2 linked regions of the Parabacteroides timonensis genome follow. The protein of the gene in region 1 binds, or shares a complex with, the protein of each later gene. Links are inferred from orthologs where the notes say so. Each region holds a gene or a part of one and is shown on either strand. Other genes may lie near its edges.

Evidence for each region. Proteins that work in one complex are often made in the same cells at the same time.
Region 2: the proteins of trxA (region 1) and trxB are in contact, whole or in part, in a crystal structure (PDB 1F6M), measured with the Escherichia coli proteins. The link is inferred for Parabacteroides timonensis from one-to-one orthologs.

Annotation. Positions count from the first base shown.
Region 1 is NZ_LT669940.1:385,884-390,276, forward strand. Bases 1,509-4,393 are described here. They hold trxA (thioredoxin), read right to left. Parts: upstream 3,166-4,393; coding sequence 2,851-3,165; downstream 1,509-2,850. Other genes in these bases: BQ7394_RS02340 (TonB-dependent receptor), read right to left, coding at 1,509-2,103; mnmD (tRNA (5-methylaminomethyl-2-thiouridine)(34)-methyltransferase MnmC2), read left to right, coding at 2,185-2,850; dnaE (DNA polymerase III subunit alpha), read right to left, coding at 3,239-4,393. Also shown: more of BQ7394_RS02340, read right to left, coding at 1-1,508. UniProt on the Escherichia coli protein: Participates in various redox reactions through the reversible oxidation of its active center dithiol to a disulfide and catalyzes dithiol-disulfide exchange reactions.
Region 2 is NZ_LT669940.1:1,121,773-1,126,243, reverse strand. Bases 413-3,375 are described here. They hold trxB (thioredoxin-disulfide reductase), read right to left. Parts: upstream 2,390-3,375; coding sequence 1,436-2,389; downstream 413-1,435. Other genes in these bases: BQ7394_RS04995 (FtsK/SpoIIIE family DNA translocase), read right to left, coding at 3,128-3,375; BQ7394_RS05000 (outer membrane lipoprotein periplasmic chaperone LolA1), read right to left, coding at 2,444-3,118; BQ7394_RS05010 (glycoside hydrolase family 10-like protein), read right to left, coding at 413-1,393. In the rest of the region: more of BQ7394_RS05010, read right to left, coding at 1-412; more of BQ7394_RS04995, read right to left, coding at 3,376-4,471.

The DNA.
Region 1 (4,393 bases):
GCCACTGGCATCCCATGCATTTACATAACTACTTTTTTCGACATCGTAGGGAGTATAAGGTGCACCGCCTACTACCCTCAGTTTTGCTCCCACATCCCAGTTTTTAGGGAGTGAATAAGTACCGCTGAAAGTGAGAAGATGCTTGTTGTCCCATGCGGAGGGTATATATTTACCAGTATTTCTTCCGTCTTTGTATTCACTGCGGACATAAGTATAAGAAGCGATGAATGTAAGGCCCTTATAATTATACCAACGCCCCATCAGTTCCACGCCGTAGGCACGTCCGGTGGCGGTGGAGGTGACAGCCTCGTTCCCCAGTACACCGTAGTCTGTCCCTTTGGAAGCCAGGGGGATACTGTCGATAACCGACATCGGGTAATAGTTATAGTGTTTATAAAATCCTTCAGCCGTAAATTTAAGGTAGGATGAAGGGCGGTATTCCAGTCCTAATCCGGCCTGGTCGCTACGGATGTATTGCAGTTCGTTGGCTTTATTTATATACTCCCCGTTATTGTCTTTGAATCCCATCACGGTGTAAGGAGGCAATTCGTAGTAACGTCCCAGGTTGGCATTCAGATACATGTCTCCTGCCAACCGGTACGATAGCGATAGACGTGGGGATAGCTGGTCGAATATATTATTCATTTTCGATGAATAATCATTGGCATCCGTCCGGAGCCCCAGTGAAGCGGTAAAACGTTCGTTCACGCTTTCATAGATAGCCGTAGCGTATAATCCCCATTTCCAGAGTCCCAGATCCGTCTGATAATTGATTTCTTTCGGAATGGTGGTGAATTGTTTCTGGAATGTATTGTTCGTATATTCCGAATAATCGATATTCCCCCCTACATGCAGTTGTATATAAGGCAGGCGGAAGATATTTTCAGTGCGGAATTTATTTTCAATTTCATCCGACCGGTAATTCAGGGTGAGGTTGGCCGGTGAGCTTTCATCGTTATCGCGATATTTTATGTTTTTATTGTTCATCTGGCTACGGCTGACGATCAGAGAGTAGATATTACGCCTCGTATAATGCTTGTAGACGGCACCCAACGTATATGTCTTCTGTTTTACAACCGGCAGGTAGGCAAGGATATACTGGTTCTTTTCGCTCATATCCTTCATTCCGGTATTTAGTTTCATATCGTCGATCGCACCTAGTCCTATAAATGTCAGTTCATTCTTCTTGTCGAAAGCATGTTTGATCTTGAATTGAGCATCCGTGAAAGTCGGAAGAAAAGGTAAACCGATCATATCGAACAGGAATTGCAGATATGAACGGCGCACAGACACCTGATAGGTCGTTTTCTCTCCTAACGGGCCATTGGCCGATACGCCTACATCAGAGGCTCCGAGCGTACCCCGCAGAGAAAACTTTTCTTTATTCCCATCCTGCAACTTAAAATCTAACACAGAACTAAGAGCATTCCCTCTGGCGGCGGGGAATGCGGCCGAATAGAAGTTTACTTCGCGTACAAAATCCGGATTGATGATTCCTACCGGTCCTCCGGAAGCCCCTTGTGTAGAGAAATGGTTGATATTCGGTATTTCGACTCCATCCAAAAAGAAACGGTTTTCGGACGGACCGCCACCTCTTACCATCAGGTCGTTTCGGAAGGCTGCCGTGGAAGCCACTCCGGGAAATGATTGTACTACGCGTGAGATATCCCGGTTACCCCCGGCACTCTTCTCTATCTCCTTGAAACCGATGACACGTAATCCCAACGGACTTTCTGCCGTTTTACGGAAAGGAGAGGCTACTATGTTTACTTCCTGTAAGCTTTCGCTGGCAGTTTCGAGTTCGATCTGAAAATAGACATCTTTATTAGCTACACGGAACTCAGCTGTTACAGTCGGTTTGTAGCCGATAAAAGAGGCCTGAAGTCGGTAACTACCAGGACTAACCCCTGTTATCTCAAAATTTCCGATGGAGTCGGTAGCTGTACCCTGGGTGGTGTTCCATATCAGGACAGTAGCATAAGGGATCGGTTCGCCACTAACCGTTTCTTTTACGATTCCTTTTATGGAATAACTTTTTTGAGCCGTTATTACTTGCGGGTAAATAACGGAGAATATTATGAAGCAAATGATTTTCCAGTACATCAGCCTGTTTTTTTACAAAGATAATATTTTTTCTACCTTTGCGATATTAATACGAATCAGTAATTAAGTAGTCAAGTAGAAATGACATATATTAATCGAGAACTACAACAGACTGCAGACGGTAGTCATACCCTGTTTATCCCGGAGATGGACGAGCATTATCACTCGGTGAACGGGGCGGTGCAGGAGTCGCGCCACGTATTTATAGAGGCTGGATTGCATCATTTGTCCAAGAAGGATATTACCGTTTTTGAAATTGGTTTCGGAACAGGGCTGAATGCCTTTCTTACGCTCCTGGATGCGGAAGAGAATGACTGCCATGTAAACTATTATTCCATAGAACTGTATCCGCTTGAACCGGAGCTTGTACAGGCTTTGAATTACGGGATAGTGATTTGTCCTGAAAAGAAGGACTTGTTCGACTCCCTGCATGCAGCCGTATGGAACGAGCCGGCAAATATCACCGGGCGGTTTACATTGCATAAGATACAGGGTGATAATAACAGTTGCGAACTTCCCGAGGGAATAGACCTCGTTTATTTCGATGCCTTCGCACCTGATAAGCAGCCGGAAATGTGGAACCAGGAAATATTCAACAGATTATATGCACGTATGACAGATGGAGGAATTCTCACCACTTACTGTGCCAAAGGAGTAGTACGTCGTATGATGCAAGAGGCCGGGTATTCTGTTGAAAGAATACCCGGCCCCCCGGGAAAGCGCGAAATGCTCCGCGCTATGAAGTAATTATAAAAGTGCGTCGATCTTTGCAACAAACGCAGGTTTCTGTGCTGCACCTACCTGTTTGTCTACCAACTTTCCGTCTTTGAAGAACAATACAGTCGGGATATTACGGATACCGAACTGAGCAACTACGTCATTGTTGTTGTCAACGTCCATTTTTCCGATTGTAACTTTGCCTTCATATTCAGTGGCCAATTCATCGATGATCGGACTTACCATACGGCAAGGACCGCACCATTCTGCCCAAAAATCAACGACCATGGGCTTGCCTGAGTTTACCAACTCCTCAAAATTTGCATCTGTAACTTCTAGTGCCATAATTATATATCTAATTTAAATTGTTCCCTTTTCGAGGTGTCAAAAGTACTAATTCTTTCTACACCGTACAACTTTAGCCGTTAATTTTGAAATCAATATTTTCGTTCTCCTGCAGGAATTCCACTAACTTACCGGTTACATTCAGCCGGATATTCTGCGAAAAGAAATTTTGTGAAATGTTATGTTCGCCATCAACCACTCTAAAATATAACAAGCTCTGTCCCGGATTGTTTTTGATCAACACCGATAATTCATTGACTGTAGGCTCGTCGAGGTCGTGGATCGGCAAGGTGATACTGATCTTTTCGATCAGCTTGTCTTTTTCATCCTGCAACAAACGGATCGAACCGATATTGAAATCGAGTTCATTCTCATTCCAACGTCGGGGCTCTACGCGGGCATTGATGAGCAGATACATACCCAGTTTGCAATATTTACTGTATTCTATATAGTTGTTACCGAATAAAGCAATCTCCCCACTGCCGGTAAAGTCTTCAATTTTAACCACTCCATAAGGCTTGCCTGTCTTGGTCATTCCCTCACGGAAGTCGGTAACGATACCGCCCAGTAGTATTTCGCGCCCTTTCAGGCTTTCCCGGTCGTTGATCTCTGCCATTCCCGTATTGCATACATAGGTTAATACGATGCGATATTCGTCCAGCGGGTGAGCGGAGAGATAGATACCTACCAGTTCCTTTTCCTTATTCAAACGTTCCAGGTCGCTCCAACGCTGGCAAACCGGAATTTCCGGTTTGGTAATGGCTACCAATAGATCGTCGCCACCAAATAAAGAGTTGGCGGCAGAACTTTTATCCATCTGGAACTTATTACCATAGCGTACCAGCGTATCCAGGAAGAGTTCACCTTTGCCTGTTTCGGCAAAGAACTGTTCGCGCTGGATGCCGAAGTTGTCGAATGCACCCGCCAAAGCCAATGATTCGATGTTCTTCTTATTGCACGATGTCAGGTTGACGCGTTCAACAAAGTCGAAAATGTTCTTATACGGTCCGTTTTTCTTCCGTTCTTCAATGATATTCAGTACGGCCGACTCGCCGACACCTTTCACGGCTCCCAGTCCGAAACGAATATTCTTGTTTTTATCGACGCTGAACTTCAGGATAGATTCGTTCACATCAGGCCCCAATACCTGTATCCCCATCGCTTTACATTCATCCATAAACTTCGTGATATCCACGATATTGGACAAACTTCGGCTCAGTACGGCTGC
Region 2 (4,471 bases), 740 kb from region 1 along the record:
AGCTATATCCTCTCTCCGCATTCGGGGCAACCGGAAGATAAAGTACCGTATCCCGCACTCCGGTAGCCAGAATAGATTTAGCCGATGCCGTATCGATAGAGTCCGTCAATGAATAATAAACCGTATAAGTTAGATCTTCCTTCTCCACCGGCGGTTTCTGCCAGGACAGTTTCAGGTCGCTCCCCTCCTTCTCCACATGAATCTCTGCCGGAGCAGCGGGCACCCTATCGCTCAACCAGGTGAGAGGCAATAACTGGGCCGGGTATTTATAATAATTATCTTTCAACTCATTATAAAGTCCTTTCGAATTATCCAACACATTCTCGCAACGGAAAAAGGTACAGCCTGCACCTCCATAATAACGGCTGTAATCAATCTGGTCGGTAATATCGTTTACTGTCCAGTCCGCTTCATTCTTCTCCATGCGGTAAGCTCCCAATCCTGGCACGACCAAACGTCCGTTACAATTCTCCACCCAGTTGTCTACAAACGGGAAGAAGTTTTCATGCAGATAATACATCATCGGAACGATCATATCCTGCTTTCCTTTCTGCATCCACATCTTTGGGTCCTGAAAGACACTTTCATAAGCTGTCCAACCGGCATTGGGAACACGTTCGATCCGGTTATACTTACCCAACGGCGAACTGCTGACCTGCACCCAGGGTTTAACCTGTTTTACCCAGTCATAAATCCGGTAGACCATCTTGTTGATATTCTCGCGCCGCCAGTCAGACAGTTTCTGCGATTTACCGTATTTATTATGAACGGCTTTATCCGGAAAACTCTTGGCCTGCTCCGGATAACGGATATAGTCAAACTGAATCCCGTCGATATCATATCCGTTCACCACTTCCTTTACCAGGGATAAAATATAATCGGCTGTTTCCGGCACCCCCGGATCCAGATACCATTCCCCGTTATGGCGTTTACATAGTTTCGGATGGCGTTTTACAACAGATAATTTACCTTGTTCTTTTACTGCCTTCTCCGTACCAACAGGAAATGTCACAAACCAGGCATGGCATTCCATTCCCCGTTTGTGACATTCTTCTATCGCAAAAGCCAACGGATCATATCCGGGCATTGTTCCATATTTACCTGAGAAAGTTTTGGATGCCGGTTCTATTGCCGAACGATAAATAACATCCCCCCGCAAACGAACTTGCAGAAATACGGTGTTGAAATTCGCATCAGCCAACCGGTCGAGTATATTGCATAAATCCTGTTGCTGAGCCTTTCTTCCCGCTTCCGTTGTAGCCGGCTTTTTAGGCCAGTCCAGTCCATAGACGGTGGTTAGCCAGACAGCACGTATCTCGTGCTTCGGAGATTCAACTGCTCCAACCGGATGAAGCAATAAAAGGACCAGGAATAACAGGCAATACTTTCTCATTTCCACTTATTTATTCAGCGGGGCAAAGGTAGTACTTTTTCGTTATTTTCCAATTTCCGACAAATACCGCTCAGCCTCGATAGCTGCCTGACAACCTGTTCCGGCAGCTGTAATAGCCTGGCGGTAATGAGGATCGGCCACATCGCCGGCAGCGAAGACACCTGCCACTTTGGTACGCGGCGTTCCGGGGATTGTCTTGATATATCCTACCTCATCGGTTTCGATCCACGGTTTGAATATATCCGAGTTCGGTTTATGACCGATAGCTAGGAAGAAACCATCGATGGCAATATCGACTTTTTCTTCATCCGATTCACCCATCCGTTTTACCAGGTGAGCACCTTCCACACCATTTTCGCCAAACAGGCCGATCGTGTTGTGTTCGAACAATACCATAATGTTCGGCGTATTGAATACACGCTCCTGCATCACTTTGGAGGCACGCAGATAAGACTTACGAACGATCAGGTACACCTGCTTTGCCAATCCGGCCAGGTAAACAGCTTCCTCACAAGCTGTATCTCCACCTCCTACAACAGCAACGACTTTCTTACGATAGAAGAAACCGTCACAGGTAGCACAGGCAGAAACGCCCATTCCGGCATATTTTTGTTCGTCGGGAATACCCAAATACTTGGCAGTCGCACCGGTTGCAATGATCAGGGCTTCCGTTTCAATTACTTTTTCACCGTCGATCGTCACCTTGTAAGGAGCTGCGGAAAGATCGGTTTCCGTAGCAATTCCAAAACGGATATCCGCACCAAAACGCAATGCCTGCTGCTTCAGGTCTTCCATCAGTTCCGGACCGGTGATGCCTTCCGGATAACCGGGAAAATTCTCTACTTCCGTTGTTGTCGTAAGCTGTCCGCCCGGTTGAATTCCTTCATACAATACGGGTGATAAATTTGCACGTGAAGCATAAATTGCTGCTGTATATCCTGCAGGGCCGGAACCTATAATCAGGCAACGGACCTTTTCATTTGTTGAATTGCTCATAGCGTTTATTTATTGATAATTGATAATTAATTTAAGGAATCACTCTACTGTCTTTTAACGGAGATCGATCACCTCTGCATCCGGATAGTCACCTTCCTTAAAAACAAAAAAGTCGTCCGGTTGGTTTACACCCGTTTTCAGTTTACTAATATGGATCGTATTGGTAATGCCGTTTTTTGCTTCGACTTTGATTGCAGCCGGGAAGTTCGAGAACTTTTCGATCTGTAATTCCACCCGGATGATATCTCCTTTCTTCTTTGGCGTCAATTCTATATCGTAAGCCGCTTTTCCGTTCGCAGCCGTACTTTCCCCGATATATTTAGGAGTAAAACCCTTCTTATATACACGTAATAAAATGGCGGGATTGGTAAACTGTAATTCTTCTCCGGAAGGGGTACTGACATTCACTTCGTCGTTACGTTCCACGTAGCTCCATTGCGTCTTTCCATCAAACCAGGTAATCATATCCGGAGTGACCAAGGTAAACTTATCCCCTCTCATATTGATCGTCCCTTCGAAACTTTCCGACATTTTCTGCATATCGGAACGGGTATTCAAAGCAAAGGAAGCAGAGATACCATTGGAATTTTCGTAGGCAGAAGCTGCCTTATCGAGAATCGACACCGGATTTTGTGCCCTGCTTATCACTCTGACACCGAAAAGGAGACATAATAACAACCCCCAAATAGCGATAATACGCCATATCTTTATCTTTCTTTCTCTTTCCATAAATAACGATTATTTCAAAGAGTTCAGTAACTGTTCCAGATTATACTCGTCCTGGATCAACACCTGACGAGCTTTGCTTCCTTCAAACGGCCCTACGATTCCTGCCGCTTCCAACTGGTCCATCAGGCGTCCGGCACGGTTGTAACCGATCGCAAACTTACGCTGGATAAGAGAAGTGGAACCCTGTTGCTGGATAACGATCAGGCGGGCAGCTTCATCAAACAAAGGATCGCGATCCGACAGGTCGACAGAGCCCGGCGCTTTATCTTCGCCACCTTCTCCCACATATTCAGGCAACAGGAAGGCGGTTGCATAACCAACCTGGCCGGAGATATAGTTTACGATCTGTTCTACTTCAGGCGTATCCACAAAAGCACATTGAACACGGTTCGTTTCCCCACCCTGCGAGAACAGCAAGTCGCCACGACCGATCAACTGGTTGGCACCGGGTGCATCCAGGATTGTACGCGAGTCGACCATCTGCATCACACGGAACGCCATACGGGCCGGGAAGTTCGCCTTGATGATACCGGTAATGATATTGGTAGACGGACGCTGTGTGGCAATGATCATATGGATACCGACGGCACGTGCTTTCTGTGCGATACGGGCAATCGGTGTTTCGATCTCTTTACCAGCCTGCATAATCAGGTCGCCGAACTCGTCGATAATCACTACGATAAACGGCATGAACTTATGTCCTTTCTCCGGATTCAGGTGACGGGAGGTAAATTTAGCATTATATTCCTTTATATTACGCACATGAGCTTTCATCAGTAATTCATAACGGTCGTCCATTTCTTTACATACGGAATTCAACGTCATAATAACCTTCGTACAGTCAGTGATCACAGCTTTGTCTGCGTCCGGCAATTTTGCTAGATAATGACGTTCCAGGTCTGAATAGATACCGAACTCAACCATCTTAGGGTCGACCAATACAAACTTCAGTTCAGATGGATGCTTTCTATATAATAAAGAGGTTATCACCGCATTCAGACCGACCGACTTACCTTGTCCGGTAGCACCAGCCACCAATAAGTGAGGCATCTTACACAGGTCGAACATAAATATCTCATTGGTAATTGTCTTACCCAATACTACCGGCAGGTCATATTTGGACTCCTGGAATTTACGAGAAGCCACCACCGACTGCATGGATACGATCTGCGGGTCTTTGTTCGGCACCTCGATACCGATCGTTCCTTTACCCGGCATCGGGGCAATGATACGGATACCCAAAGCCGACAGGTTCAGGGCAATATCATCTTCCAGGTTCTTGATCTTCGAAATACGGACACCGGTATCCGGGATTACTTCGTATAAGGTGATGGTCGGACCCACTGTCGCCTT